3 regions of the Saccharopolyspora erythraea genome follow, and region 3 is predicted to be linked to each of the others. Evidence: riboswitches for the same ligand, from Rfam matches in the RefSeq annotation. Region 3 holds a riboswitch; each other region holds the start of a gene.
What was found. A riboswitch is a leader RNA that binds a small molecule or an ion and turns the genes downstream of it on or off. The one in region 3 is predicted to bind thiamine pyrophosphate.

Region 1 (10,171 bases), 320 kb from region 3:
CGCAGCGGCAGGACGTTTACGACCATGCCCGGCACCCGCAGGGCGGTCGAGCCGAGCCTGCCCATCACGGGCAGGCCGAGCAGCACGTCCTGCGCGCCGGTCATGCGGTGCACGTAGGCGCCGACCGCGGCGATCAGCGCGTCGGGCCAGATGGTGCGGCTGCGGCCGGCGGCGGCCGCCAGCGCGTCGGCGGTCTCGGCTCCTGCCGCGGCGGGCAGCCGCAGGAAGTGGTCGGCGCTCATCCGGACGCGGCCGGCGAGGGTGGCCGCCTCCGGCTGGTCGGCCAGCAGGTTCCGCCAGAACTCCGCGTCCTTGCCCGCCTTCCCGGACTCCCGGTAGCGCTGCTCCTCGGCGATCAGCGAGTCCAGCGGCCCGAAAGGCGACGGCCCGGGATCCTCGCCCACGACCAGCGCGCTGTAGACCTCGGCGACCCGGCGGATGACGATCGAGAAGCCGTAGCCGTCGATGGCCACGTGGTGGATCCGCTGGTACCAGAACCAGCGGTCGTCACCGATCTTCAGCAGCGCCGCGGCGAACAGCCTGCCCGCCGGGTCCACCGGTTCGGCGAGGTCGGCCCGCATCCACGCCAGCGCGCTCGCCCGCGGGTCCGCCTCGGCGCTGACGTCGAGCACCGGCAGCGGGAAGTCCACCTCCGGCTCCACTACCTGGCGCGGCTCGTCGCCGTCGACGACCACGCGGGCTCGCAGCGATTCGGCCTCCCCCACGACCCGCCGCAGGGCCCGCTCGAACACCTCCGGCGCCACCGGGCCGCTGATCTCGACGCACTCGCCGGTGTTGTAGATCGGGTTCGTCCGGTCGAGCTGCTGGGCGAACCAGATGCCCGACTGCGCTGTGGTCAGCGGCAACGACACGGCCGAGCGCTCCGGCATCGTTCTCCCCCAGGTCAGGAACAAAAGTAAGCCTAACCTTAGTTCAGTCGGGGGATCACGTCACGGTGCGCTTACTCACGCGTTCACACAGGGCCATGACCGGTCGTCAGGCCCGGGAGAAGACCATCAGCGCCGAGTTCTTGGCGGGCAGGCCGATCTCCCTCTCCCTCACGAATCCGGCCTTGACGAAGGCTCCCACCGAAGCCTCGTTGTGCACGTTCGGCTCGGCGACCACCCGCGCACACCGCGGATCGGCGTCCAGCAGCGCACTGGCGACCGCCCGCAGCAGCGACGACCCGAAACCACGCCCGATCACACCCAGCTCACCGATCGCGATGTGGACCCCGAGGTCGTGCGGCTCGTACGGGTAGCAGCCCGCCAGCTTGTCCCGGGCCACCCGGTAGAGCTCCAGGTAGGCGACCTCGCGCCCGTCGTGCCCGGCCACGCAGGGCAGGGAGTGCTCACCACCGAGCTGGTGGGCCAGTTCCTCCCGCCAGCGCTCCAGCGGCCACGCCTGGTTCCAGTTGTCCGCGACGTGCGGCGTGTTCATCCAGCGGTGCACCAGCGCGACGTCCGGCCCGCCATCCCCATGAACCGCGACCTCGACCGGACGCAGCGACCACGGCCCGCCCAGCACGGGCACAGGCGGCGGCGGAACGTCGGACTTTCCCTCATGCAACGGGTTCGGCACGTCGAACGGCACCGGCTGCACACCTGGCCGATAGCGCAGCGCCTCACCCACGAGCACGGCGCGGTCGGCGAGCGTCGGACTGTGCAGCCACGAGCGGGACAGGTCGTCATCGACCGCGCGGAGCCGCCCGGCGAGCACCTCCAGCAACCAGCACTCGTCGGCGATCCCGGCCCGCCCGAACCGCCCGATGGCCGCCAGCGGCCCGGTGACCAGCGACGACGGGTCGGCGCCCGGCGACCGCAGCAGGTCGTCGACCTGCTGCGACAGCAGGCGCACCGCCTCCTCCGCGGTCATCGTCGCGGACACCTCGTCATCCTCGTCGGCGGCGAGCGACGACAGCACCCAGTCGACGGCGGTGCCGGCATCCGGCGCGTTGATCGGCGCGCTCGGCAGCGACCGGCTCCGCGAATCCGCCGAGCAGGCGGCCGCCAGCAGCACCGGATCGGCGAGCGCCACCGGCACGCCGTCGGCGTCGAGGACCCGGATCGGGCCGAACCCGTGGGCACCGGTCGGCGAGCGGTAGGCGACCTCGGCCGACACCCGCACCGGGCCGATCCGCAGGGACAGCGGCCCGGGCTCGACGGGAGTGTGCGTCTCGGCCAGCCACCGCCTGAGCAGCCGGCCCGCGCGCCGTTGAGCCCTGTCCGCGAGTTCCACGTCGCCCGCCACGCCGTTCACTCCATCCGTCGACCCCGCTGAGCTGAGGCTAACCTAACACTTGATCACCGCGGTGCACGCCACTAGGCCGAACGAACGCACCTGCTCCAAAGTGGACACGCATGGTCACGAACCAGGATCATGGACCAGTTCAGGCGAAATCTGGCTACATGACATCGAATGAAGATCATTACCTGATCAGGTGAGGATCTCGGCGCTCCGCTGGGCGGTATCGCGCGCACAGACCTAGTCTCCGCTTAGCCAATCAGGTCGAGTCGTCCGGATAAGGAGTTCCACATGGAAGACGCCGCTGACGCCGTCATCCCACTCCGTCCCGGCTTCGACATCCAGATCCGGGGCTTCCACCGCAACCAGGTCGTCGAGCACATCGAGCTGCTCGAGGACCAGCTCAAGCTGGTCACCATCGACCGCAACGAAGCCGCCCAGCTCAACGCCGACCTGCGCAGGCTCTGCGACGACACCCGCAACGCGCTCGACGCGGCCGAGGCCCGGCTCAAGCGCATCGGGAGCTCCGACACCGGCCTGCCCGCGGCCTCGCAGCGGGTGCAGAACATGCTCACCATCGCCGAGGAAGAAGTCCAGACCCTCCGGGACCAGGCCAGGCGCCAGGCCGAGATCATCAGGGGCACCGCGGAGAACGAGGCCAGGGAGCTGATCTCCGAGGCCGAGAAGACCGCGCGGGAGCTGCGCTCGGAATGCGCGACGCTGGTCGCATCGATGGAGCACCGGCGCGACGAGCTGCGCCGGGAGCACGACCAGCGGCTCAGCGAGCTGCGCAACCGCGAGCGCCGGATGCGCCAGGCCATCCGCGACGAGTACAAGAAGACCATGGCCGCGGCCCAGGAGGAGACCGACGAGCTGATCGCCCAGACCCGCAAGCGCTGCGCCCAGTGGGACGCCGAGAGCGAGCAGCTGCGTCTGGACGCGCTCGAGGAGATCGGCTCCAAGACCGCCCAGCTAGCGCAACTGCGCAGCGCCGCGCTCGCCGCGCTCGAGCAGACCCAGGAGATGCTGACCCAGTCCACGACCGTGGTGCGGGAGGTGGAGACCGGGGACGGTGAGCTCGCCGAGGACCGGCAGACCAAGCTGGACCTGCCCGTGCAGCGCGAGGACGTCCAGACCTTCACCGTCGAGCTGGAGCCCAGCTCCAACGGCTCCGGCCCGCAGCCCAAGGCGGTAGACGCCGTTCGCCGGCACTGATCGGAGGAACCCGTGGACCTGCTCGTCCTGTCATTCGTCGCCGGGTTCGCACTGGCAACCCTGATCTTCTGGCCGATGCTGCAGCGGGCGCAACGCCAACCCGGCACGTCCGCCAAGCGCGCGACCACGTCGTGCTCGGCGACCCGGCTCGACCACGCCGGTGCCGAACCGCCCAAGCCCGACCCGGTGGTGGTCGCGGGCCCCGGCCACGAGACCGGTCTCGACCCGGAGGCCGTCGCCGAGAGCGCGGTGCCCCAGCGGCGCGAACCGGAGCCGGTCGAGATGCCGTCGCTGCCGACCGACCTGTTCGCCCAGCGCTACCAGGCGCGGTTCAACCGCTCCCGCGGCCGGCTCGAACGGCTGCGGGCCCAGTTCAACGACCAGTGATCAACGCTTGCTGCTAATAGCGGACGATCACATCGGCTGCCATCGCACGACCAGCGAGTCCCGCTGCCCGAAGCGCTCCAGGTGCCTGCCGACCACGTCGCGAACCCGGTCCAGGACCTCGGCGTCCTCGGCCTCGGCTCGCAGCTCGAGCACGCCCGGCCGGTAGGCCAGCAGGCAGCTGCCCGCGCCGCTCTCGGCGGGCAGGGTGATCCGGACGCCGCCGTCCTCGTCGGCGACACCGCAGCGCCGCCCGAGGTGCGAGGCGAGCTGCTTGCCGTAGCGCTCCGGCTTGTCGGTGGGGACCTCCGCGCGAGCGTGGACCATCACATCGCCCCTTTCGAGAGAAGTAAGGCTCACCTAATTGTTAGCCGCTCAAACGAGATCCGGCGAGCAACCCTTGGGGTGTTCCTCGTCACAGTCGGCCGACCAGCACGAACAGCCGCAGGCGGCGCTCGCGGGAAACGCCGGCGGCATCCGCGGCATCCGGTTGCTACGTTCGGTCGCGACCACCGGCGTCCCGACCGGCAGGAGCCCGCCCCTTGACCACGTTCTACCTAGTCGCCACCACCGGGCACCCGAACTACGGCGACGAGCTCATCGCCGCGACCTGGCTGCGGCACCTGGCCCGGGTCGCGCCGGACGGCGAGGTCTGGGTCGACTGCCCCAACCCCGGACCGAGCAACGTCCTGCTCGGGCACCTGCACCCGAAGGTCCGCTTCACCGACACCTTCTGGCGCCTGTGCTGGGAGGCCCCCACGGGCGAACCGTGGGAGGTCGCGTCGTTCGTCCAGCACGCGTTCGCCAACCCCGGGCTCGCACCGCGCTGGGTCGCGGGCATCGAGCTGGCCGCCCGCGCCGACCTCGTGCACGTCATCGGCGGCGGTTTCATCAACGGCGTCTGGCCCCGCCACATCGGGCTGGTCGCCGCGGCCGCCGCGGCGACCAGGCGCTCCGGCGGCCGGGCCGTCATGACCGGGCAGGGCCTGTCGCCGGTCGCCGAGGATGCCCAGCCGCTGCTGCGCAACCTCGCGTCCCGGTTCGAGCTGATCGACGTCCGCGACGAGCCCTCGGCCGCGCTGCTCACGGGCGGGACGTGCCAGGTGACCAGCACCGGCGACGACATGTTCTTCGGTGTCGAACCCGGTCTCTACCGCACCGGCGACCACCCCGAGGTCATGGTCTGCCTGCAGTCGGACTTGCTCGACGTGACCGTGCCCGCGCTGGCCGGCTTCCTGCTCGACACCCTGCGCGAGTGGGACGTCGACCCCGAACAGGTCGGCTTCGTCGAAGGCATCCCGCGGGTCGACCGCGAGGTCTTCGCCCTGGTCGAGCACGACCTGCCGGGAGCGCGGTTCTACCCGTTCTCCCAGATCATGGATGCAGGGCTGCCCGCCGCGGCCGGGCAGCGGTGGCTGTCCAGCCGGTTCCACACGCACCTGGTCGCCGCCGCGGCCGGGGCCGCCGGGGTCGCGGTGTCGATCAACTCCGGCTACTACACCAACAAGCACCGCTCGCTCATCGAGCGCGGTTCCGGGTGGGGGCTGAGCGAGGGGCTGACCGTGCCGCCCAGTCCCGGGCCCGGCGGCTTCGCGCCGGAGGTGCTGCGGAATCTGCACGCGGGCAAGGAGAAGCTGGCGGCGGTGATCTACGGCTCCTGAGCCGAGGACCGGCGGTCCGCTACGCGGTGCGGTCCGCCCCCGACGGGACGCCGAGATCCCGCTCGAACACGACGACCTCGGCGCCGATGCCACCGGCGTCCGCGACATCCGCTGCGGTGTCATCGGGGAGCACATCCTCGGCACCAGCGGCGTCACCGGCACCCGCGGCATCGTCGTCCTCTGCCTCGGCATCGTCCTCGGACTCCGGCTCCCCCATGGCCGCCAACGCCTGCTCTGCCTCCTCCCGGGCACGGCGCTGCGCCCGGTGGTCGAGGATGTAGAAGGGCGCGGCGGCCAGCACGGGCACCAGCATCCCGATGAGGATGATCAGAACGGAACCGCCCACAGCACCGAACCCTGCTCCCGGTGGGCGCACCCACGACCTGCGACTCGTCCTCGACATCGGTCCGAGCCGAGGCTTGCGTTACGCGCCCGCGGATGCTCCCACGGAGCGGCCCGCGAGCCAACGTGCGGTCGGCCACTCCTCCCGCTCCCACGCGCTGTTCCAGAACAGCCACTCGTACTCGGTGGCGCGGACGAACGCCGCCAGCATCCGCTCCCGCATCGGCTCGTCGGCCGCCGCCGCGAGCCGGTCGGTCAGCTCCCGTGCCGAGAGCACCGCCGCGGCGAACTCGTCGTCGGCGTAGGTGGAGATCCAGCGGTGGTAGGGGTGGTCCGCGGCCCCGCCGGTGGCCTCCAGGATCGTGCTGCCCACGTGCTGGTAGACCCAGAAGCACGGCAGCAGCGCGGCCACCACCACCGGGTAGGGCTCGGTCAGCGCGTTGGCCCGCAGGAACGAGGTGTAGGCCAGGCACGAAGGCGAGGTCCCGACACCGGAGACCTCCTGCTCGGTCAGGCCGAACTCCTCGACGTAACCGGCGTGCAGCCGCCGCTCCTCCACCAGGGCCCCCTGCGCGGCTCCGGCCAGGAACGCCGCGTCCTCGGCGTCGTCGGCCCGGCTGGAGGCCGCCGCGAGCGCCTGGGCGAAGCCGACCAGGTAGCGGGCGTCCTGAACGATGTAGAAGGCGAACCGGTCGCGGTCCAGCGAGCCGTCGGTGAGCGCCGCGTTGAACGGGTGCTCGACGATCGCCTGCTGGAGATCCGCGGTGCGGGCCCACGCCCGGGCGCAGAAGCCGTCGGCGGGCGGGGCGGGGAGCTTGCTCATCGCGTCCTCTCGTCGGGGTTGGGTCACCACCACTGGTGGAAGTGGTGCACCGGCCCGTGGCCGTGACCGACCTCCAGCCGGTGGGACTCGCGCAGCGCGGTGGTCAGGTACTGCTTGGCCTCGCGGACCGCGCTCGGCCAGTCCGGGCGCTGCGGGCGCAGCGCCGCGATCGCCGCCGACAGGGTGCAGCCGGTGCCGTGGTCGTTGGTGGTCGCGACCCTCGGGCTGGTCAGGTAGTCGGTGGCGCCGCCGCCGTGCAGGACGTCCACACTGGACTCGCCGTCGAGGTGGCCGCCCTTGAGCAGGACCTGCTTGGCGCCCAGCCCCGCCAGCCGCTCGGCCACCGCGGGCATGTCGTCGGCGCTGGTGGTCTCGGGCTCGCCGAGCAGGTCGGCGGCCTCCGGCAGGTTCGGCGTGATCAGGTCCACGCGCGGCAGCAGCTCGTCGCGCAGCACCGCCACCGCCTCGGCCGCCAGCAGCCGGTCGCCGCTCTTGGCCACCATCACCGGGTCCAGCACGACGTGGCGCGGCGCGTACCGGTCGATCGCGGCGACCACCGCGCGGATGATCCCGGCGTTGGCGAGCATGCCGATCTTGACCGCGTCCACCCGCACGTCGTCGAGCAGCGTGTCGAGCTGGGCGGTGACGAACTCCGGCTCGACCTCCCGCACCGCGGTGACACCGGTGGTGGTCTGCGCGACCAGCGCGGTGATCACCGACATGCCGTAGGCGCCGTTGGCGGAGAACGCCTTGAGGTCTGCCTGGATGCCGGCGCCGCCGCTGGGATCGGTCCCGGCGACGGACAGCACGTTGGGAATCATTGACGTCCCTCCGCTAGTGCGAGCTAGGTCAGGTTCAACGGGTCTGTTCTCAGCCCGGGCAGTCCGGGCACCCCGCGTCAGCAGGACCAACCTAACAACCCGCCGCCACCTCGGGCCACTGGTCGGGCGCAGATTCGCATGCAACCGATCCCCCGGTACGCCCGTCCTCAGGATGCGAAGCCAAGATCGACAGCCGCGGGGGCCGCCGACCAGGCGCCGTGATCGGAGGGGTAGCAGATGATGTTGTCCGACCGCGCCCAGGTGTGGTGGATCGTCCCGCCCGGGCAGCGCATGCGCCATGCGATCACCGAGAGCCCGGGCGCCCGCCCCGGCGGCGACCGGGTGTCCGCGCTGTGCGCGGCGGAGGTGAAGATCCCCTACGAGACCTGGCCCGCCTCCCGCGAGCCGAGGAGCCGGGCGATCACCGACCGCTGCCCGGAGTGCGAGCAGCGGGTGGACGAGCGGCTGGAGCTCGACGCCGATCTCGTCGTCCGGGTCTGGGACAGCTAGGGACCGGCGCTCGGGGTGCGGGACCCAGCCCGCACGGACGCGTTGCGGCGAGATCGCCGCGAGCGATCTCACATTCACCATCCGGTGAGGAGCACCTAACCCAGCCGATAAGGTGTGGGCAATGGACACCACGACCGACGCCACCCTGAATTCCCGCTCCCGCCGCGACCGCAGGCCGGATCCCGCGCGGGTCTGGGAACCGCTGGCGGGTCTGGCCGACGCCGCGCAGTCCGCCGCCGCGGGCTCCGGGGCCGTCGCCATCACCCGCGGGTTCGACCGCAACAGCAGGCAGCGGGCCAAGGCGCTGCGCGAACTGCTCGGTCAACGGGGCGTGGCGGCGGTCGAGGTGACGCCGGCTTCCGGCAGCGAACGGCTGCTGGCAGACACCGAGGTCGCCGCGGTGGTCAACCTGGTCGGCGCGGGTTCCTGGCAGCCATACCGGCTCGGCGCCAAGCTTCGCGCGGCGGTGTTCACCCCCGGTGTCGCCGGTGACGAGCCCGCGAGCCGGGACGTGATCGGGATGGCCGGCGACGACGGGCAGCGCGACGTCGCGCTCTCCCACATCGCGGTGCGTCCGGAGGACCCCTCCGCCGGCAGCCTCGCGGTGGTCAGCGACGGCGAGCCGCTTTCGGTCCCGGGTGGCCGCATCACCGTGACCCTGCGCGACGAGCGGCTGGAGGTTCACCTGAGCGGCCCGGACTTCGCCGGGCAGAGCTTCACCGCGACCGAGATCCGGGTGGAGACCTTCGACGGGCCGCACCGCCTGGTCCGGGACGAACTGCCGATCGCCGAGTTCGAGGGTGCGGTGACCTTCACCGCGGAGCCTCGGGGACTGCGCGTGCAGGCCGTCTGAGCCGGCCGGCGATCGGCGTCTGACCTGCGAACCGCCGGTGGACCTCCGGGTCCACCGGCGGTTTTGCGTCCGCGGTCCGAACGCTCCGGCGGCAGCGTCACATTTGCGGACCTGGTGCGTCTCACGAACGGCCTCGGCGCGGAGTCCGTTCGCGCCGGATCGCACCGGCCGACAAGGCCCGCCGTACGCCTGCGGCAGCGTGCCAAGACCACACAGCCTCCTGACCTCGACCGATCCGGCCTCGGGAGCTCGGCGCCCTTTCCCTCCCGCCACCGGAAAGGCATTATCTACTCCGAGTAGCTTCCGACCGGGAAGGTGGACGCGTGGCAACGTTGATGCGACGGCTGCGGCAGGCGGTGCGACCGGAACGGGCACGAGGGCTGCAGACCGCCTACATCCTGGCCCGCCAGGGCGTGGTGCGGCCGATGCGCCCGGACAAGCTCCTGCGGATCCTTCGGGCCTGGCTGCGCTGGGGCGTCACGCCGCCGCTGGCCTACGCGGTCGGCGCGATCCGCCATCCCGACCGGCCCGCCGTGATCGACGAACGCGGCGCGATCAGCTACGCCGAGGTGTCCCTGCGCACCACCCGGCTGGCCAACGCCCTGCGCGAACGCGGCATCGGCGACAGCAGCCGGGTCGGGATCCTGTGCCGCAACCACCACGGCGCCATCGAGACGATCGTGGCCTGCGGCAAGCTCGGCACCGACGTGGTGCTGCTCAACACCGGTCTGAGCACCTCGCAGCTCGCGGCCGTGCTCGCCGAGCAGCAGGTCGACCTGCTGGTGCTCGACGCCGAGTACGACCGGCACCTGCCGGAGCTGCCCGCCGACCTCGACGTGGTGCTGGCCTGGACCGAGGGCAGCACGCGGCACTCGACGGTGGAGCACCTGATCGCCACCTCGCAGGTCAAGGCCCTGCCCAGGCGTCCGCGCCACGCGCGGATGATCGTGCTGACCTCCGGCACGACCGGCACCCCCAAGGGCGCGCGCCGACCCGACCCGCCCGGGATCGGCCCGGCCGCGACGGTCATGTCCCGCATCCCGCTGCGCAGCGGCGAGCGGATGCTGGTGTGCGCGCCGGTCTTCCACACCTGGGGCCTGGCCGCCTTCCAGCTCGGCGCGGTGCTGGGCGCGACGCTGGTCCTGCCGCGCAGGTTCGAGCCGGGGCACGCCCTGTCGGTGGCGCAGCGCTACCAGTGCACTTCGATGTTCGCGGTGCCGGTGATGCTGCAGCGCATCCTCGACCTGCCCGCCGAGGAGCGCGTCCGCCCCGAGTCGCTGCGGGTCGTCGCCTCCAGCGGGTCGGCCATGCCCGCCGA
Region 2 (10,171 bases), 510 kb from region 3:
CGAGGACGACTGGTCCGCCCAGCCCGACGCCGACCGGCTGCGGCCCTACGCGGACGTGGTGCTGGACGCCTTCGGACCGGCGCGGGTGATGTTCGGGTCGGACTGGCCGGTGTGCCTGCTGGCGGCCGAGTACGGGGAGGTCTCCCGCCTCGCGTGGGAGCTCACCTCGGGGCTGGGCGACGTCGAGCGGCAGGCGGTCTTCGACACCACCGCGCGGCAGGTCTACGAACTCTGAGTGCCTGTCTTCCTCGCGTTGCGGTACCGGTGGCGGGGGCAAGCGGCCGCGCCGCTTCCAAGATCGATGACAGGCTCTGCGGCGGTTCGCGGACCCCGGATTGATCCACTCGTACGGGTGACAGGGGCTTTCGGCCCTGGCATTCTTGCCCACCCCGCTTTGGCGCGCTGCTCCGTTCGGCGTAGCCTGACCTTGCCCGTCTCACCCCGCCCCCTCGGTGAGGCGGGCTTCAAATGCGCGGCCCGCGTGGATTCTTGTCCACAGAGGACGAATTGCTCCCGGCTCGGGTCAGCGGGTCCGGGTCACCTTCTTGAGGCCGCGCGGGTTGTCCGGATCGCCGCCCCGCTCCAGTGCCAGTCCGAGCGCGAGGCGCTGGACCGGCAGCACCTCCAGCACCGGCGCGAGCTCCTCCGCGCAGTCCGGGACGCCGATGCGGTGCGCGGCGGGAACGTCGGCGGCGGCCGAGCCGATGGCGCAGATGTCGGCACCGCGCTCGTGTACCGCCTCCAGCACCTCCCGCGTCGAGGCACCGCCCTTGCCCGCGCTGGACAGCGCGAGCACCGCGGTCTCGGCGTCCACGGCCGCCACCGGGCCGTGCAGCAGGTCGGCCCCGCTGTAGGCGCGGGCGGACAGGTAGCTGGTCTCGGCCAGCTTCAGGGCCGCCTCGCACGCCGTCGCCAGCGAGTAGCCGCGGGCGGTGGTGACCATGCGGTCGGCGAACCGGTAGCGGTGGACCGCCTCGGCGACCGCCTGCTCGGTGGTGTCCAGGGTCGTCCGGGCCAGCTCGGGCAGCGCGCGGGCGTGCTCGGCGTTTCCGCCGCGCACCGCGTCGACCAGCAGGTAGAGAGCGAGCAGCGTCGCGCTGTAGGTCTTGGTCGCGGCGACCGCCTGCTCCTGCCCGGCGCGGATGCCGACCGACATCTCGGCGGCCCGGTTCAGCGGCGACTCGGCGGTGTTGGTGACCGCGACGGTGGTGGCGCCTGCCTTGCGGCCCGCCTCGGTGACCTCCAGCAGGTCGGGGGAACCGCCGCTCTGGCTGACCGACAGCAGCAGCACGTCGGTCAGGTCGGGCTGCGCGCCGTAGAGGGTGGTCGTGGACGGCGACACCAGTCCGACGGGCAGTTGCAGCAGCACCTCGATCAGGTACTTCGCGTACAGGGCCGCGTGGTCGCTGGACCCCCGGGCCGCCAGCAGTGCGAAGCGCGGCCTGCGCTCGGCGATCCGGGTGGCGACCTCGGCGATCTCGGCGCGGTGCGCCAGCAGATCGCCGAACACGTGCGGTTGTTCGGCGATCTCGGCGGTCATCCGCGCGCCGGGCTGTGCGGTGGCCTCACTCATCGGGGCATCCCTTCGGGTCCAGGTCTAGACCAATCGTAGAGGAAACCGCGAGGCATCTGGCGATCGCCGCTCCCGCTGTGATGCCTCACACCATTCTGCCGCCGTCACCCGGCGGCCGGGGCGTGGTGGCCGTCGTTGCCGGGGGAAGGGGCCCGTCGGCCGTCCGGCGGGAGGACGCGCTGGCCGACTCCGTCCGGCGGGAGAGTGCGGTGGCCGACTCCGTCCGGCGGGAGAGTGCGGTGGCCGACGCCGTTCGGCGGGAGAGCGCGGCGACCGTACCCGTCAGGCGGGAGGTGCGGCAGCTGCCATCGTCGGGTGCGGCGGAAGCCGCTGGCGGCGCAGTGTGGCCGGCTGCCTGGGATGGCTGTTCTGCGTCCGGTTCGGCCCGGTCATTGCCCTCCCGCCGAGGAGAGCGCTCCCATCGCCACCCGAACGGCGCACCCGACCGAGCGGGCCTGATCCGCCCCGGCGAAAGTGGGTGGGCGTGGCGATCGCACCGCCGACTTTCGGGCATGCTGAAGTGCAGAAGTACTCGGCGTGCGGGCGGGCCCGCGCCGACACCGGGCGCAACCGGCGGGAAGGTTGCGGTGGTAGGAGGAACGATGCTCGAAACATCGGTGCCAAGCGGGGCGGAGAACCCGGCGCGGACCCAGCGAGAGCCCAAGTACTGGGGCCTGAAGCAGCACCTGCTGGACATGCTCCGCTCGCTGCCTCCGGGCTCCCCGATCCCCACCGAGCGGGCGCTGGCCGCCGAGTTCGACGTGTCCCGCACCACCGTCCGGCAGGCCCTCGCCGAGCTGACCGTCGAGGGCAGGCTGCTGCGCGTCCAGGGCAAGGGCACCTTCGCCGCCAAGCCCAAGGTCGCCCAGCGGCTCCAGCTCACCGGCTACACCGAGGACATGCTCGCCCAGGGCAGGCAGCCGACGTCGCGGCTGCTGGAGGTCATCGAGGAACCGGCCGACCAGGAGCTGGCGTCGCTGCTGGGCACCCGCCCCAGCGCCACCGTGCTGCGGCTGCGCCGCCTGCGCCTGGCCGACGGCGAGCCGATGGCGATCGAGACGACGCACCTGGCGCTGTCGCGCTTCCGGGGGCTGACCGGGCGGCTCGAGTCCGGCGGCTCGCTCTACCAGGTCCTGCGGGAGAGCTTCGGCGTCGAGATGGGCTACGCGGAGGAGACGATCGAGACGGCGCTGGCCAGCCCGGAGGAGGCCGAGCTGCTGGGCGCCGACATCGGTCTGCCGATGCTGCTGCTCTCGCGGCACTCCTTCGACACCGAGGGCAGGCCGGTCGAGTGGGTCCGATCGATCTACCGCGGTGACCGCTACAAGTTCGTCGCCCGCCTCAACCCGCCCGCCTGAGCCCACTTCCCGCGGCTCCTGCGGGTGGCGGCGCTACGACAGCGCGTAGTGCCGTCGTCCAACGTCCTTCGTTCGCCGCTCAGTCGTTACCCGATCGCAGTTCGTTACGCCCAACGGCGCATTTCCCGCCCCGAAGTGGCGGTACTCACCCATGGGCAACTGCGGGGAGCACAGCGCCGTGATCCCACGTTGGCCGTTATAGGACTGATATGCGTCGAGTGCGTGGGAGCCATGTCAGAGGAGAAGGACGAAGACAGCAAGGACAAGCGCAAGGAGCGCAAGCTCGACCTCTCCGCGGCGAACGTCGGCGGCACCGCACTGGCGTCGGTGACCGCCGCCTACCTGGGTTCCTACCTGGGTGCCGCGGGGACGATGTGGGGAGCCGCGCTGACCAGCGTGGTCGTCACGGTGGGAGGCAAGCTCTACCAGCGCTCGCTGGAGCGGACCAAGGAGCAGGCCGCCGTGGCGAAGGAGAAGGCCGCGCTGCTGCGGGCCAAGAAGACGACCTCGCTCGCGCAGCAGTCGTTGCGGTTCGACGGGGAGGAAGGGGAGCGCGGCACCGCCAAGCTCCAGCAGCCCGAGGTACCGGACGGTGCCGAGCAGCGCACCCGCTTCATCGAGCCGCTCTCGCCCGGGCATTCGGGGATGCACTGGCCGGGCGGTGAGCAGGTGGTGGAGGACCCGACTCGGCGGGCCGGTGCCGCTGAGCAGGCCGACGACGCGACCCGCAACCTGAGTGGCATGTCGGCTCCGAGCCCTGCCGACGACGCCGCGACGGTCAAGTGGAGCCCGGCGCCGGACCGCGACGCCGTGCAGCCGAGCCGAGTGCGGTGGCGCCGGTGGGGGCTGGTCGGCGCCAGCAGCGCGATCGCGTTCACGCTCTGCATGCTGGTCATCACCGGGTTCGAGGGCATCTCCGGTCGCTCGCTGTCCGGCGACGGCGGGACGACCATAGGGCAGGCGCTGCGCCGTCCCGCCCCGCCCGCGCCGCAGCAGCCGGTGCCGGAGCAGGACGAGCCGGTGGAGTCGTCGTCCGAGCCGGAGCCCTCGTCGCAGGTCGAGCCGAGCGCCGAGCCGTCCCGCGAGCAGTCCGCGGTTCCCTCCACGCCCGTGCCGGAGCAGCCGACCGGCGGGCAGACCGCGACGCAGGGGCCGACCTCGCAGCCCGAGCCCACCCAGGGCGAGTCGCCCGGCGAAAGCACCGGGGTCGTGCCGCCCACCGCGCAGCCGAGCCTGCGCAACGGCTCACCCAACTGACTCGATCCGCCGCCGGCGGCACCCGCGCGCAGCGGGCGCACGCGGGTAGGTGCTCAGCGGCCCCGCTCGCCACTGGCGAGCGGGGCCGCTGAGCTTGCGGCGGGTGCTTGGGTGGCTGCGCCTTCGCCGGGTACCCGCCGAGCCGGGTGCTCGCCGAGCCGGGTGTCCGCTGAGCCGGGTGTCCGCCAGGGCGACGGCTGCGATTCCGCCGCCGTCCCGCCATCCCCGCGCCGGGGTTTCCGCCGCGTCCCGCCGAGCCACCGGTCCGGGTTCCGCCAAGGCGCCCGTCCTCGATCCCGCCATCGCCCCGCCGAGCTGCCCGCCGCCGTTCCGCCGGGCCGCCCGCCGTCGACCCGCCGAGCCGCCTGCGGCGTTCCGCTGGCCGGAATCAGCTAGACCGCCGCTGAGCTGGGAAAACACCAGCGCCATCCCGGCGTTCGCGGCCGAACGGTCGCGCGCGGGAGCCGCCGTAAAGCCCTCCTCGTGCGACCGTTCGCGCTGATCAGCGAAGTACGTTACGAATTTGCCGATTCGGTGAGATATGCGTCAAAAGATGGATGTGCACGTCTTCTCCTCGCCGAATACTTGTTCGCCGACGGGGGTCCGGTAACGCGGAACAAGGGAGACAGCACATGAAGCGCAAACTTGCGGCCCGGGTGACGGGGTCCGTGATTTTCGCGGTGGGCACGATCGCCGCTCTGACCGTGCCCGCAACGGCGACCCCGACCGCGCCCGCGCCGGTCGCCGCCGATGCCGGGACCCTGATGGAGGCGATGCAGCGCGACCTGGGCCTGACCGTCGAGCAGGCCAAGGAGCGCCTCGCCGACGAGGCCGCGGCCACCCGCGCCGACCAGAGCCTGCGCGGGACCCTCGGCGCCGCGTTCGGCGGCTCCCACTACGACGCCGCGCTCGGCAAGCTCGTCGTCGGCGTGACCGACGCCGGCCGCCTCGACGAGGTCCGCGCGGCCGGGGCCGACGCCAAGCTGGTCCGGCACAACGTCCAGCAGCTCGACGGCGTCGCCGACGGCCTCGACGCGCAGTCGGCGCGCGCCCCGCAGTCGGTCACCGGCTGGTACGTGGACGCCAGCAGCAACTCCGTGGTCCTGACCACCACCCCGGGCACCGCCGGGCAGGCGAACGACTTCGTCCGCGCCAGCGGGGTGAACGCCGACGCCGTGCGCGTCGTCGAGTCCGCCGAGCAGCCCCGGACCTACGCCGACGTCATCGGCGGCAACGCCTACTACATCGGCAGCGGTTCCCGCTGCTCGGTCGGCTTCTCGGTGCAGGGCGGCTTCGTGACCGCCGGCCACTGCGGCAACCAGGGCGACAGCACCAGCCAGCCGAGCGGCACCTTCGAGGGCTCGTCCTTCCCGGGCAACGACTACGGCTGGGTCCGCACCGCCTCCGGCGAGAACCCCGTCCCCTACGTCAACGACTACCAGGGCGGCACCGTCGGCGTCGGTGGCTCCAGCGAGGCCGCCGAGGGCGCGTCGATCTGCCGTTCCGGCTCCACCACCGGCTGGCACTGCGGCACCGTCGAGGCCAAGAACCAGACGGTGCGCTACCCGCAGGGCACCGTCGAGGGCCTGACCCGCACCAACGTGTGCGCCGAGCCCGGCGACTCCGGCGGCTCGTGGCTGTCCGGCGACCAGGCCCAGGGCGTGACCTCCGGCGGCTCGGGCGACTGCACCTCCGGCGGCACGACCTACTTCCAGCCGGTCAACGAGATCCTGCAGGCCTACGGTCTGACGCTGCTCACCCAGTGACCCCCGAGTGACCGGTTGACCGACCGCGTGGGCCCCGGCGGCACGTCCGCCCGGGCCCACGTTCGTCGGGGTCCTAGCCCAGCTTGGTCCGCAGTGCCGCGGCAGCGGCTCGCGGGTCCTCGGCCTCGGTGATGGCGCGGACGACGACGACCCGCCGCGCACCCGCCTGGACCGCCTCGTCGATGTTGTCCATGCCGATGCCGCCGATGGCGAACCACGGCCTGCCGTGGCCGCGGTGCTCGGCGGTGTGGCGGACGAGCTCGAGACCGGCGGCCTCGCGCCCCGGCTTGGTCGGCGTGGTCCACACCGGGCCGGTGCAGAAGTAGTCCACGCCCGCCTCGGTGGCCGCGGAGTCGGCCTGCACCACGTCGTGCGTGGAGCGCCCGACCGCCACCTGGTCTCCGACGATGCGCCGGGCCAGCTCGACGGGCAGGTCGTCCTGGCCGAGGTGCAGCACGTCGGCGTCGGCGGCCATCGCCACGTCGGCCCTGTCGTTGACCGCCAGCAGCGCGCCGTGCCGGACGCACGCGTCGGCCAGCACCTCCAGCGCGGCGAGTTCGTGGCGGGCCTCCAGCGGGGCGCCTCCCGGGCTCTTGTCCCGCAACTGGATGATGTCCACCCCGCCGTCCAGCGCCGCGTCGGCGAACTCGGCGAGGTCGCCCCGCTCGGTGCGCGCGTCGGTGCACAGGTAGAGCCGGGCCTCCTCGAGGCGGGCGCGGATACCGAAACCGTCCAGTCCTGGCATGCCCCTCAGGGTAACTTCTGCCACGCGCGCCGCCGGGAGATCTCGCCGCCGCGGCTGACCGGGAGATCGGCGGCGGGTACGGTGGAAGGCGGTGAGCACGGGAGTCCGCGGATGCCGGACTGAGAGGGGGCGCCAAGGCCCCGACCGTCGAACCTGATCCGGGTCATGCCGGCGCAGGGAGCGTGGAGTTGTCTGAACTGTCTGGTTTGACGGCCGAGCACGTCGCCGTGGTCGGCGGCGGGGTCGTCGGTCTGTCCGTCGCCTGGTGCGCGGCGCGGGCCGGTCATCGCGTGACGGTGGTCGACCCGGCGCCCGCTTCCGGGGCGTCGCACGTGGCGGGCGGGATGCTCGCACCGGTCGCCGAGGCGTGGCCCGGCGAGGAGGAACTGCTCGAGCTGGGGGCCGCGTCGCTGCAGCGCTGGCCCGACTTCGCGGACCGGCTCGCCCACGACGCGGGAATGCCGTCCGGCCTGCGCAGGGAGGGCACGCTCGTCGTCGGGATCGACAGCGCCGACCGCGCCGAGCTCGACAACCTCGCCGACTACCTCGCCCAGCTCGGCCGCTCGGTGACCAGGCACAACGGTCGCGAGCTGCGCCGGATGGAGCCGTCGCTGGGGCCGGCGGTGCGGGCCGGGCTGTCGGTGCCGGGCGACCTCGCGGTCGACAACCGCGTCGCCCTGGCCGCGCTGCGTGCGGCGGCGACGCTGGCCGGCGCCGAGTTCGTCACCGCCCGGGCGCGGGCGGTGCGCGCCGGTGAGGTCGAGCTGGAGGACTCGGTGCTGCGCTGCGACGTCGCGGTGATCGCCGCGGGCGCGCGGTCCGGTGACCTCCACCCGCTGCTGAGCGGGGCGGTCCGGCCGGTGAAGGGCGAGATCCTGCGGCTGCGCGCGCGGGCCACCGCCCTGCCGCCGCCGACCCGGACAGTGCGCGGACCCGTCCACGGCAGGCAGGTCTACCTGGTGCCGCGCGACGACGGCGGGCTCGTCGTCGGCGCGACGCAGTACGAGGTCGGCTTCGACACCGAGGTCACCGTCGGCGGGGTGCGCGACCTGATCGCCGACGCCGAGCAGGTGCTGCCGGGCATCGCCGAGTACGTGCTGGTGGAGGCCATCGCCGGACTGCGGCCGGGCACCGCCGACAACCTGCCGCTGCTGGGCTGGCTGGAACCGGGCGTCATCGCCGCGACCGGCCACCACCGCAACGGGTTCCTGCTGGCGCCGGTCACCGCCGAGGCGGTCGTCGCGCTGCTGTGCGGCCGGACCCCGCCGGACGAGGTGAAGGCCGCCGACCCCGGCCGCCGCATCTCCCCCGAGAACGGAGGGCAACAGTGCAGGTAGTGGTCAACGGAGAGTCCCGGCAGGTCCCCGAGGACGCCACGCTGGAAGCCGTGCTGCGCGAATACGGCGTGCCGGACCGGGGAGTCGCCGTCGCGTTGGACGGCGCGGTCGTGCCGCGGGCCGCCTGGCCCGCGACCGGCCTGCGACCGGAGGCGACCGTCGAAGTCCTCACCGCGGTTCAAGGAGGCTGACTGACATGGACGACCCGCTGGTCATCGCGGGACGCGAGTTCGGCTCGCGGCTGATCACCGGTACCGGTGGCGCGGCCAACCTGGCGGTGCTGGAGCGCGCGTTGATCGCGTCCGGCACCGAGCTGACGACGGTGGCGATGCGCCGCGCCGACGCGGGAGGCGGCACCGGCGTGCTCGACCTGCTGCGCAAGCTCGGCATCGAGGCGCTGCCCAACACCGCGGGCTGCCGGACGGCAGCCGAGGCGGTGCTGACCGCGCAGCTCGCGCGGGAGGCGCTCGGCACGAACTGGGTCAAGCTGGAGGTCGTCGCCGACGAGGACACGCTGCTGCCGGACCCGGTCGAGCTGCTCGACGCGGCGGAACAGCTGGTGGACCAGGGTTTCGTGGTGCTCGCCTACACCAACGACGACCCGGTGCTGGCGCTGCGGCTGGAGGAGACCGGGTGCGCCGCGGTGATGCCGCTGGGCTCGCCGATCGGCACCGGCCTCGGCATCCGCAACCCGCACAACATCGAGATGATCGTCTCCCGCGCGTCGGTGCCGGTCGTGCTCGACGCGGGCATCGGCACCGCCTCGGACGCTGCGCTGGCGATGGAGCTGGGCTGCGACGCGGTGCTGCTGGCCACCGCCGTGACCCGCGCGCAGGACCCGGAGCGGATGGCCGCCGCGATGCGCGCGGCCGTCGAGGCGGGACGGCTGGCCTCCCAGGCCGGACGCATCCCGCAGCGGTTCTGGGCGCAGGCGTCCAGCCCGGGACGCCCCACCGGCTGACCGGCCGCTCCCTGCTCGGCCTGGTGGTTGGTCAAGTCACGCGGCTGATCACGCGTGCCAGGAGTCCAGCACCGCCGCGTTTAGCGCGGTCAGCCTCCTGTCGTAGGAGGCAGGGTCCGCCAGCGCCTGGAACGGGCTGGGCACGGTGGCGGGCTCCGCTGGTGCGGGTGCGGTGGCGACGGGTTGGTTGGGCGGGACGGGCCCGTCAGGCAGGCAATAGGCGTCGGATGGCGAGGTCGGGTTGGGTAGGTCGGGCAGGACGCGGCGAAGCGAGGCGAGTTCTTCGTTCGCCGTCCTGATCGCGTCGGCCGCCCGCCCGCCCGCTTCGTCGAGCTGACCGCGCCACCGGTCGAGCTGGGACCGGACGATCTCGACGACGTCGGGCCGCGTCCCGGACTCCCGCGCGTCGGCGATCGCGGAGTCGGCGAGCAGCTGCACGTCCTCCAGCGTGAGCCGGTAGTCGGTCAGCGCGGTCGCGGCACGCCGGTGCGAGTCGGCCGCGCGCAGCCAGTTCCCCGCCATGGCAGTCTGGGCCTGGTCGTAGTGGTCGCGGGCATGGCCGTACCAGTCGTCGGCGCGCAGCGCCCGAATCGTCTCGCCGACGGCTTCCAACCGGTTGGCCAGGTCGGTGAGGCGGTCGCACTCGCCTGCGATCCCCAGGTTGTTCCCGCGAATCGGCGACAGTTCGCTCATCGTGAGGTCCGCTGATCGTGGCTACTGCCTGTGCACCACGTCGGACAGTACCGACGCCAAGTCGGAGTCCAGCCCCTCGTAGTCGGCGGCGCTGTCGGTCAGCCGGGTCGCCAGCTCCTGCGCGTCGGCCCGCAGGAGTTCGACCGAGTCGGCCGATGCTCGCTGGTAGCCGGCCAGCTCCGCACCGAGCCGGGGGTGTCCGGCCTCGTGCGCGTCGAGCCGGTACTTCAGCGCCGAACCGGTGCCGAATTCCTCGATCGCGTCCCGCACGTTGCGCGCGGCGGCGCGCAGTTCGTGGGTCTCGGCGGAGAAGCTGTTCGCGTTCGGCTCCGTCGCCCTGGTCATGGCGTGGAATCCTATCGTGATCGGTGTCTTCGGAGATGCTCTTTACGGCGGAAAGCGCCTTGCTCCCGAGCGGCAACGGGTTTACCGCAGCTGCCCGGTGATTTCGGCAACGAGTTCCTGGGGAAGTGGCAGAGTC
Region 3 (10,171 bases):
CCGCTCAATTCCCGTCACCGGTCCGGTTCCGGCGAATTCCCCTCATTCACCGAAAACCGGTGGTGCGACCTGGGGCAACCCGAGGTCGTCCCACGCCTCGTCGGTTTCCACCATGTACTTGTTCTGGTGTTCCTGGTCCTCTTCGGAGTCGCCTTGGCCACCGCGCCCGCCTGCGCCGGCACCCATCGCTCCGGCGCCGCGGCCGCTTCCTGCCCCGGAACCCGTCGCTGAGCCGCCGCCTGCTCCAACGCCGCCGAGCGCACCGGCCCCGGCGCGGCCTCCGGCGCCGAGCTGGCCGCCGGCGCCGACACCGCCAACGCCACCGACCCGGCCACCGGCACCCACGCCTCCGCCAACGCCTCGGCCTGACCCTCCGCCTGCACCGCCACCACCTGCGCGGCCGCCACCTGGCCCGGGTGTACCCCGGCCACTGCCCGCGCCGGGCGGACCGCCCCTACCTTGCTGCTGCCCCGGCGGAACCGGTGCCCACCGGCCGTTGTAGGGATTGCGCCGCTCCCACTGGCCCGTCTTCTCGTTCCACCGCATGTCCGACTGGCCAGGCCGCGAGGTGCTCGTGTGCTGGAGCCACTCCGGAGTCGTGGTCGTCGGCCGTCCTGTCGTGTCGCGCGGGAGCGACGTCGGATCGTCCGTTCCCACCCGCGCCCACGAGGACTGGGTCGTGGCCGGCGTGCCCGTGGTGTTGTTCGTGCTGGTCGAGGTCGTGGAGGTCGTCGTGCTGGTCGTCTCGTTCGGTTCCTTGAAAGTCGAGGTCGGCCTGTACTCGCTCCGCAGCTCGCAGTTGGTGGGCTCGATCGGCGGAGGCGGCGGTGGGGCGAAGGACGGCGTTCCCGCGGCGGCCTCCCCGAAGCTGCCTTCCATGGTCTGCATGACCTGGGCGGCTTCGGTGTGCGCGGCCTGGCTCTTCTCGTGCTTCTCCACCATGTCGTTGACCCGGCTGATCATGGTGAACGGATCGCCGCTGGCGGCGACGCCGGCCATCTCCTTGCGGAGGTCGAACTCGACGACCTCGGGCATCGAGTTCCGGGCCCGCTCGGCGGCCTCGGCCTGCATCCCCATCTGGTTCGCCGTCAGCTGCGCGGCCTGACCAGAGCTGCCCATCCGGTCGGCGACACCGGTGACGTGCGCACGCATCGCGTCACCGGCCTGGCCCTGCCAGGTCTGCTCGGTCCTGGTCGCGGCTTGGCGGATGCGGTTGGAGAAGTCGATCAGCGTCTGGCCGTGCCCGTGGTAGGTCCTGCCCACGTCGTGCACCGCACCGGGGTCGAAGTTCTCCTTGACGAACCTGTCGAGCTCCTTGTGCTCGAACGACAGGTAGTGCGTGCCCCCGAGCGCCGCCGGGCGCTCCCGCAACTCCTGGTTCTCCGACAGCGCCTGCGCCTGCTGCCGGGCGTACTCCGAGGCCGCCTTCTGCGCATCCACCCGCGACTTGACCTCGGCGATCACGTTGCCGACGTTGCCAAGGAGCGGAATGTCCTCCAGCCCGCGGTTCTGCTCGCGCGCCTGCTCGTAGGCATGCTGCTCGCGATCGGCGACGTACTCCGACCCCTCGTACGGCGACGTCATCCTCGCCCCTCCCCCTCCATCCCTCGGCGGCTACCGGGGAAGCTTCGCTTCCACCATCGGCGCGACCTGCTGTGCCAACTGACAAGCCGTCTCGTTGTTCATGTCACTCGCGACCGCGTGGACCGTCGCCGACGACGAGTCAGCGACCTCGAACGCAACCTGGCATGAGCCGGCACCGGGGTCGCCTTCGGCGAGCTTTGCCGTCCTACCAGCGAGATCGGTGTCCGTGACGTGGAAGTCCGCAAAGTTCAGGCCCGAAAGGGCACGCTTGTCGTCGAATCCCACGGTGAGCGTCCCGGCCGGGACCTGCCACCGGCAGGTTCTCGATCCTGCGAGTTCCTTGGCCCGGCCAGGTCCTTCCGTTCCGAGCTGGGCTGCCTCATCCGCGGTGAAGCTCCGGCACGGGTCCATCCCCGCCAGTGCGTTGGCGGAACCCGATTCCGGAGATGCGGTACCGCTGCTCGGTGAGGGCCCGCTTCCCATTCCGGATCCGCACCCGCCGAGTACCAGTGGAACCACGGCGAATGCGACCACGGCGGCCGTCGACATCGTTCTACGCAAGGTCACAACCCTCGAATTCATACCTGCACACCGAAATTGCGGTTGCCTTCGTCCACGTCCTGGTAGAGCTGGATGCCCTTCCTGATCGCTTCGATCACCTGTGGCACCCGCTCCCTCGTCTGCTTGAGCATGTCCTCGTACGAGCGCCCGTCCCCGCCCCCGACGACCTGATTGTTGAATTCGGCGATCGCCTGCCCCGCTGGACTGTCGCCGAGTGGGGTCCGTACCTTGAGGTATTCGAGATCGCCCCACATGCCTTCCAACTGCTCCTGCAGGTCCTCGAAGGTGCGGATGAGTTCGTCGCCGGCTTCGGGGGTGATCTGGAACTGGCCGCTGTTGGCGGCGCTGATGATGCCCTGCATGGCGCTGTCCGTGGCGGCCAGTCCCGCCGCGGCACCGACTGCTTCCGTCATCGCCGATGTCCCCCAGGAAATCCGGTATTCAGCTCTCAAGCCAGGAGCAAGCTACCACCAGGTGTGCACGGAAAGTGTTGGCATGCGGTGGATTCAGCGACTCGAGGTAGGGTCACACCCGAACGGAGCAGCGACGGAACGGGAGGAACAGAACCGGGCGGCCTTCTACGGCCCCACTACGGCGACGCCGTCGGGGTCGAGGGACAACCGTACGGCTTCGCCGACGCCCGGCGCGTCGGCCGTTCCGGCGACGGCCTCCACACGGCCGACCTCCGGTGCCTCCGGCACCGCGACGGCCAGGCGCACGTGGTCGTGGCGGTGCACGCGCTCACGCACGGTGCCGACCACGGCATCCGTCGAGGTCACGGTGCCGGTGCGCCGGTGCGTCCGGACGGCGACGGGGTGACCACCGTTGCCGTTCCCCAGGCTCAACGATGCCGTCCCGACGCCCCCGGCGTCCGCCCCGCCGCCCCTGGCGTCGGCGACGCCCCCGGCGTCGGCCCCGTCGCCGCCAGCGGCGCCCCCGCCGCCGCCCGCGCCGCCCGCGAGCCGCTCGGCCCGCACGCCTGCGGCGCGCAGGCCGAGACGCGCCTCGCCGTCGGGCTCCGCCACGGCGACGGCGCCGAGCGCGCAGGTCGCGACTCCGTCGCGGACCTGCGCCGGCAGCAACGTCGTGCAGCCGAGGAACTCGGCGACTTCGTCGCCTGCGGGGCGCTGCCAGAGCCGGGCCGGGGTGTCGACCTGCAGGATCCGCCCGCGCGCCATGACGGCCACCCGGTCGGCCAGGGTGAACGCCTCGTCGTGGTCGTGGGTGACGACGATGGCGGTGGCGTCGTCGCGGGCGAGCAGCGCGGCCAGGTCGACGGCGAGCTGTTCGCGCAGCATGCGGTCGAGGGCCGACAGGGGTTCGTCGAGCAGCAGCAGCCGCGGGTCGGCGGCGAGGGCGCGGGCCAGCGCCACGCGTTGCGCCTCGCCGCCGGACAGCTCGGTGACCCGACGCCGCTCGTAGCCCGCGAGGCCGACGAGCTCGAGCAGCTCCGCCACCCTCGCGGTGCGCCGCGCACGGCTCACCGAGCGCATGCGCAGGCCGAACTCGACGTTGCCCGCCACGTCGCGGTGCGGGAACAGCTGCCCGTCCTGGAACACCATGCCGAAGCCGCGGCGGTGCACCGGCACCCGCGCGAGGTCGGTGCCGTCCCAGTGCACGCTTCCCGTCGATGGACGTTCCAGTCCGGCAACGGCGCGCAGCAGGGTCGACTTGCCGCAGCCCGACGGCCCGAGAAGCGCCAGCACCTCGCCGTCGGCCAGTTCGACGTCCACTTCGGACACCGCGGTCAACGGCCCGTAGCGGACGGACAGGTCACGGACGTCCAGCCCCATCAGAAGCACCCCAAGAAACACGTCGAAGCCACTCGACGACCGGCATCAGCGCCAGGAACCGGCGGCAAACCCACCCGGCGAACCAGCGATCGCATCAGAACTCCCCCACCGACTCGGTGCGGCCCCGCACGCGCTCGATGGCGATCACCGCGACGATGGTGACGATCATCAGCAGCGCGCACGCCGCGTAGGCCATCTGGCTGTTGAGCTCCCCCGGCCGGGAGACGAGCCTGCCGATGGCGACCGGCAGCGTCGGCGCGTCCGGCCGGGCCAGGAAGCTCGTGGCGCCGAACTCGCCGAGGGCGACCACGAAGCCGAAGCCGGCCGCCGCGACCACCGCCCGCGCCGCCAGCGGCACGTCGATCTCCCACCGCACCCGCCAGGGGTTCGCGCCGAGCGTCGCCGCGGCCTGCCGCAGGCGGGTGTCGATGGACCGCAGCACCGGCAGCACCATGCGGATCACCAGCGGCGTCACGACCAGCGCCTGCGCGAAGGGCACCAGCAGCGGCGAGGTGCGCAGGTCGCCGGGCAGGGCGTCGAGAGTGACGAGGTAGCCGAAGCCGACGGTCACCGCCGACACGCCCAGCGGCAGCATCAGCACCGTGTCCAGCAGCTCCGCCGTCGTCCGGCGCTGCACGCCGATCAGCACGAACGAGGCCAGCAGCCCGATCAGCAGGGACAGCCAGGTCGCATCCGCCGCGGTGCGCACCGAGTTCAGCGCCGCGTCGATGCCGGAGACCTGGAGCGTGCCGCGCTCGCCGGTGCCCGCCAGGGCGCGGTAGCCGGCCAGGCTCCAGCCGTCCCGGGTGGACACCGACCGCAGCAGCAGGCTCACGATCGGTGTTGCCAGCGCGGCGACGACGACGCCCGCCGCGCCCACGATCCACCACTCGCCGCCCTGCGGCGGGCGCGCGGTCTCCTCGGCCTTGCGCAGCCGCAACGCCGTTTCCCGCCGCCGGCGCGCCAGCGCGGCGATCACCAGCGCCGCGACGATGGCGGCGAGTTGCAGCAGCGACAGCGCCGCCGCGCCCCGCAGGTCGAGCAGTTGCACCGTCCGCAGGTAGATCTCGGTTTCCAGGGTCCGGTACCGGCCGCCGCCCAGCACCAGCACGACGCCGAAGCTGGTGGAGCAGAACAGGAAGACCACCGCCAGCGCCGATCCGAGCGCGGGCAGCAGGGCGGGCAGCGTGACCGACGTGAAGGCCCGCAGCCGCGAGGCCCCCAGCGACCTGGCGGTGTCCTCCACCCGGCGGTCGAGGTGCGTCCACAGGCCGCCGACGGTGCGGGCGACGACCGCGACGTTGAAGAAGCCGTTGGCGAGCATGATGCCCAGCACGCTGACGCCGTCGTCGCCGCCGAGCAGCGCCCGGAAGGCCATGCCGACGACCAGCGTGGGCAGCACGAACGGCACCATGATCATGGCCCGCAGCACGGTCTTGCCCGGGATCGCGAGCCGGGCCAGGACGTAGGCCAGCGGCATTCCCGCCAGCAGCGCGAGCAGCGTCGAGCCCGCGGCCTGGCCGAGGGTGAAGGCGACCAGCCGCCAGGTCGCCGGATCGGCCAGGACGCCGGTGACGCCGCCGTCGGCGCCGAGGCCAAGGATCGCCGCGACCGGCCACGCGAAGAACAGGCCGAGGAAGCCGAGCACCACCGCCGCGGCCACCCCGACCGCGATCCGGTGGCCGCTTCCCGCCTGGGCGGGGGCGGTCAGCCCCGCACCACCGCGCGCCACTGCTCCACCCAACGGTCGCGGTTCTGCTCCACCTGCTGCGCGGGCAGCTCCGCCGGACGCGGCGGCAGCGGGGCGCTGACCGCCCAGCCCTGCGGCAACGGCACGTCGCGCACCGACGGGTAGACGTACATGGTGTCGGCCACCTGCGCCTGGAACTCGGGTGAGAGCAGGAAGTCGACGACCCGACCGGCCGCCTCCGGGTCCTTCGCGCCGCGCAGCACACCCGCGTACTCGACCTGGCGGTAGCAGGTGCCGGCCAGCGCCTTCGTGCGAGGCGAACCGTCCGGGTTCACCTCGGCCGCGGGCGAGGAGGCGTAGGAGAGCACGATCGGCCGCGGCCCCTTGCCTGCGGATCCGGAGAAGTCCTGGTTGTACGCCTCTTCCCAGCCCGACGACACCTTGGTGCCGTTGGCGGCGAGCTGGCGCCAGTAGTCCTGCCAGCCGTTCTCGCCGAAGGCCGCGACGGTGCTGAGCAGGAACGCGAGGCCGGGTGAGGACGTGGTCGGGTCCGGGACGGAGAACAGGTCGCGGTAGCGGGGATCGGCCAGGTCGCGCAGGTTCGCAGGCTCGGGCAGGCCGCGCTGGGCGAACCAGCCGGAGTCGACGTTGACGCAGACGTCGGCGACGTCCACGGCGCTGAGCCGGTGCTCCGGCTCCAGCGCGTAGCGCTGCGGGCCCTGGTCGGCGTTGGGCGCCCGATGCGGTTCGAACACGCCCTCGCGCAGCGCGCGGGAGGCGAAGGTCGAGTCGACGCCGTAGGCCACGTCGCCGATCGGGTTCGCCTTGGACAGCACCAGCTTGTTCGTCAGCTCCCCGGCGTCACCGCTGTTGAGGACGTTGACGCGGATGCCGGTGGTCTCCTGGAACTTCGCCAGCAGCTTCTCGTCGGCGGCGAACGAGTCGTGCGCTACCAGCGTGACGGTGCGCGCGGACTGGTCCTGGTTCTGCGTGCCGGCCAGCGAGCAGCTCGCGGTGAGCGCGGCCAGCGCGGCGGCTCCGGCGAGTCGCAGGAAACGGTTCAACGGTCCTCCCGATGTCGCGCCACGCGTCCGGCATCGAGGGCCTCCCTGCGCCGGCATGATCCGGTTCAGGTTCGTACGGTCGAGGGGCTCGCCCCTCCTCTCAGCCCAGCGCGCTGGACTCCCGTGGCGACCCCGGAGTCTACGTCAGGCCCCGCCGCCGCCCCGGACCGCGGGCCGGGACCGCCGATTGGACGAACGCGGTTTGCGCAGCTCCAACGGCTCTTCGCGGCGCGGGAAGGTCGCGAAGAGCGGCTTCGTCCACCATCATGGTCGACATGGCAGAGCTGCTGACCGACGACCAGATCTCCACCGCCCTCGAACACCTGCCGGAGTGGCGGCACGAGGAGGGCAAGCTCACCCGCAGCGTCGAGCTGGCCAGCTTCCCGCAGGCCATCCAGGTGGTGAACCGGATCGCCGAGATCGCCGAGAAGGAGAACCACCACCCCGACATCGACATCCGCTGGCGGAACCTGACCTTCCACTGCGTCACGCACTCCAAGGGCGGGATAACGCAGGCCGACGTGTCGATGGCCCAGGAGATCGACTCCGCCATCGACGCCTTCCAGCAGAGCTGACACCGACCCCGACACGACCGGACGGGACGCCGGGCGCCAACCGCGACGCGGGGCGTCCGGCACCGGCCGTCAGGTTCCGACGAGGTCGGCGACCTCGAAGGCGCAGCCCCAGGACAGCGCGACCCCGCACCCCGCGTGGCCGTAGTCGTGCACGATCCGCGAGCCCTCGAAGTGCTCGACCTCCAGCCGGACCTGCTCGCGGCCGGGGCGCAGCCCGACGATCTCGTCGCGGACCTCGGCGCCGCCGAGCTTCGGCTCGACCTCCGCGCAGCGGCGCAGGATGCCCTCGCTCACCGTGCTGGAGGGCACCAGGTTCCAGTCGTGCTCCACCGCCACGCCGCCGAGCACGACCCGGTCGCCGTGCGGCATGTAGCCGGCGAACTCGGAGGCCGTGGTCAGCTCGATGAAGTACTCCTCCACGCCCGGGTTGGCCACCACCACGTGCTGGCCGCGCACCGGGTGCACGGCGGGGTCGCCGACCAGCTCGCGGGCCCCGACACCGGTGCAGTTCACCACGACCCGAGCCTCCGCGACCGCCTCGCCCAGCGTCGGCACCGGGCTGACCACCAGCTCGCCGCCCGCGGCCCGGAAGCGGTCGACGAGGTGGTCCAGGTACTTCGGCATGTCGATGAGCGGCACGGTGGCGTGGTAGCCGCTGACGAAACCCTCCGGTAGCTCCTCGGGCCGGCATTTGCGCAGGTCGTCAAGGAGTTGCGCTTCCGGCGGCACGACGTCGCCCAGGTCGAAGCGGGCGGCCATCCGCCCCGGTGCCAGGTGCACGCCCGACGCGCTGTCGCGGCACAGCGCCATGAACTCCGCATACGAGCGGGTGACCCACCGCAGGACGCGGTCGGCAGGCCGGAGCATCGCCGGTCCCCACATCGCGCCCGCGACGGCGGAGGTGGTGTCGCGGGGGCGCTCGGCGGTGCGGATGCGGACCGGGACTCCCGCCTCGGCGAGGACGATTCCCGAGGTCAGGCCCTGCACCCCGGCTCCGATGACGAGCACGGACTCACCGCTCACGCGTCCACGCTAACAGCACGGCACGACGTCGCGGCCCCCTCGAACGGGGCATTCCAACCGACCGGCGTGACCTGCGCTCGATGCCACCGACCGGCCTCACCGGCGCCACTGCCCGCCGAGGGCCGGGGCGAGGCCCGCCCGTGCGATTTCGCGGAAAGCGGCCGGGTCGGCGGCCGCGCCTTCGGGCAGGACCCCCAGCAACGGCGCCCCCGTCACCTCCGGCAGGTCGTCGAGGTTGCACCGGCACGCCAGGTCCGGAGCCGACGGCCAGCTCCCGACGACCACACCCGCGCACTCGACACCGCGCGCCCGCAACGCCTCTGCGGTGAGCGCGGCGGCGTTGAGCGTGCCGAGGCCCGCGTGGGCGACGACCAGCACCGGTGCCGACAGCGCGACCGCGACGTCGGCGAGCGTGCCGCCGTCGTCGTCGTAGTGGACCAGCAGCCCGCCCGCGCCCTCCACCAGCACCAGGTCGTGTTCGCGGTCCAGCTCCCGGGCCGCCTCAGCGACCTGCGCCGGCCGCACCGCCGCCGCGCCCGCTCGGCGGGCGGCCGTGGCCGGGGCCAGCGGCTCCGGGTAGCGGGCCAGCTCGACCGCCTTCACCGGGCCCGCGAGCCGCGCGACCTCGGCGACGTCACCGTCCTCGCCCGCCTCGACACCAGTCTGCGCGGGCTTCAGCACCGCCACGCGACCGGGTGCGAGGGCGGCTATCGCCGCCGTGACGACGGTCTTGCCGACCTCGGTGCCGGTACCGGTGATGACGAGAACGGACATCCGTGGGCTCCAGGAACGTTGTCGGGACGACGGCGTTTCGGGCTCGATTTCCTCCTGCGGCAAGGAGGTCGACGCCATGCGCGAGCATGCCGCACGGGGCGGCCCGGGAGCACCACGCCGCCCGGACAAGCTCCAGCCCAGCGCCATTGTGCACATCGGACACTGGATTCCCGGCGCGTACCGTGCCAGAGTGCGCGCCATGCGACCGATCAGCCGGGAGTCGGCGTTCGCCTGGATCGACCGCGGTCTCGACGAGCGGGACAGCGCCGGGTTGTCCCGCACGCTGCTGCCCCGCGACTCCGAGGACCCGCTGCTCGACCTGGCAGGCAACGACTACCTGGGCCTGTCCCGCCACCCCGCCGTGATCGGCGCCGCGGCCGAGGCCGCCGCCCGGTGGGGCGCGGGTTCGACCGGATCGCGACTGGTCACCGGTACCACGGAGCTGCACCACGAGTTGGAGGAAGAGCTCGCGGCGACCTACGGCACGGAGGCCGCACTGGTGTTCTCCTCCGGCTACGCGGCGAACCTGGCAGTGCTCACCGCGCTCACCGAACCGGACTCGCTGATCGTCTCCGACCAGCACAACCACGCATCGCTGATCGACGGTTGCCGCCTGTCCCGGGCTCGCACCGAGGTGTTCCCGCACGCCGACGTCTGGCGGGCCGACGGGATACTGCGCGCGCACGGCGGCCCCGCGGTGGTGGTGACCGAGTCGGTGTTCTCGGTCGACGGCGACATCGCCGCGCTGCGCGAACTGCACGACGTCGTCGGTGCGCACGGTGCGGCACTGCTCGTGGACGACGCGCACGGCTTCGGCATCATCGGCCCCGGCGGCGCGGGGGCGTTCAGCGAAGTCGGGCTCGTCACCCCGCCCGACGCCGTCGCCACCGCCACGCTGTCGGAGGCCCTCGGCGCGCAGGGCGGTGTGGTACTCGGACCGCGCCGGGTGATCAGGCACCTGACCCAGACCGCACGCACGTTCGTCTTCGACACCGGGCTGGCGCCCGCGTGCGCGGGCGCGGCGCTGGCAGCGCTGCGCGTGCTGAGCCGCGAGCCCGGCCGCGGGAAGCGCGTCCGGCTGGTCGCCGAGCAGTTGCACGAGGGCCT

Region 1: linked by a shared signal. The riboswitch ahead of thiD (bifunctional hydroxymethylpyrimidine kinase/phosphomethylpyrimidine kinase) and the one ahead of HUO13_RS04930 (thiamine ABC transporter substrate-binding protein) in region 3 are both predicted to bind thiamine pyrophosphate.
Region 2: linked by a shared signal. The riboswitch ahead of thiO (glycine oxidase ThiO) and the one ahead of HUO13_RS04930 (thiamine ABC transporter substrate-binding protein) in region 3 are both predicted to bind thiamine pyrophosphate.

The regions. Positions count from the first base shown of each region.
Region 1 covers NZ_CP054839.1:1,390,937-1,401,107, reverse strand. The annotation lists gene HUO13_RS06490 (amino acid adenylation domain-containing protein) at 1-890, opposite strand, end outside; gene HUO13_RS06485 (GNAT family N-acetyltransferase) at 997-2,250, opposite strand; gene HUO13_RS06480 (hypothetical protein) at 2,536-3,459, shown strand; gene HUO13_RS06475 (hypothetical protein) at 3,472-3,846, shown strand; gene HUO13_RS06470 (DUF2218 domain-containing protein) at 3,874-4,170, opposite strand; gene HUO13_RS06465 (polysaccharide pyruvyl transferase family protein) at 4,386-5,504, shown strand; gene HUO13_RS06460 (hypothetical protein) at 5,524-5,850, opposite strand; gene tenA (thiaminase II) at 5,929-6,669, opposite strand; gene thiD (bifunctional hydroxymethylpyrimidine kinase/phosphomethylpyrimidine kinase) at 6,693-7,490, opposite strand; TPP riboswitch at 7,479-7,575, opposite strand; gene HUO13_RS06445 (hypothetical protein) at 7,728-8,000, shown strand; gene HUO13_RS06440 (hypothetical protein) at 8,122-8,853, shown strand; gene HUO13_RS06435 (AMP-binding protein) at 9,177-10,171, shown strand, end outside.
Region 2 covers NZ_CP054839.1:560,330-570,500, forward strand. The annotation lists gene HUO13_RS02675 (amidohydrolase family protein) at 1-235, shown strand, start outside; gene HUO13_RS02680 (SIS domain-containing protein) at 524-1,573, opposite strand; gene HUO13_RS02685 (GntR family transcriptional regulator) at 2,176-2,931, shown strand; gene HUO13_RS02690 (hypothetical protein) at 3,163-4,188, shown strand; gene HUO13_RS02695 (S1 family peptidase) at 4,821-5,954, shown strand; gene thiE (thiamine phosphate synthase) at 6,028-6,699, opposite strand; TPP riboswitch at 6,787-6,896, shown strand; gene thiO (glycine oxidase ThiO) at 6,906-8,036, shown strand; gene thiS (sulfur carrier protein ThiS) at 8,027-8,227, shown strand; gene HUO13_RS02715 (thiazole synthase) at 8,233-8,997, shown strand; gene HUO13_RS02720 (putative T7SS-secreted protein) at 9,046-9,690, opposite strand; gene HUO13_RS02725 (hypothetical protein) at 9,712-10,035, opposite strand; gene HUO13_RS02730 (SseB family protein) at 10,117-10,171, opposite strand, start outside.
Region 3 covers NZ_CP054839.1:1,069,951-1,080,121, reverse strand. The annotation lists gene HUO13_RS04955 (hypothetical protein) at 43-1,584, opposite strand; gene HUO13_RS04950 (DUF3558 family protein) at 1,615-2,133, opposite strand; gene HUO13_RS04945 (hypothetical protein) at 2,163-2,558, opposite strand; gene HUO13_RS04940 (ABC transporter ATP-binding protein) at 2,724-3,938, opposite strand; gene HUO13_RS04935 (ABC transporter permease) at 4,033-5,670, opposite strand; gene HUO13_RS04930 (thiamine ABC transporter substrate-binding protein) at 5,646-6,692, opposite strand; TPP riboswitch at 6,732-6,820, opposite strand; gene HUO13_RS04925 (4a-hydroxytetrahydrobiopterin dehydratase) at 6,968-7,267, shown strand; gene HUO13_RS04920 (FAD-dependent oxidoreductase) at 7,337-8,290, opposite strand; gene bioD (dethiobiotin synthase) at 8,387-9,064, opposite strand; gene HUO13_RS04910 (8-amino-7-oxononanoate synthase) at 9,264-10,171, shown strand, end outside.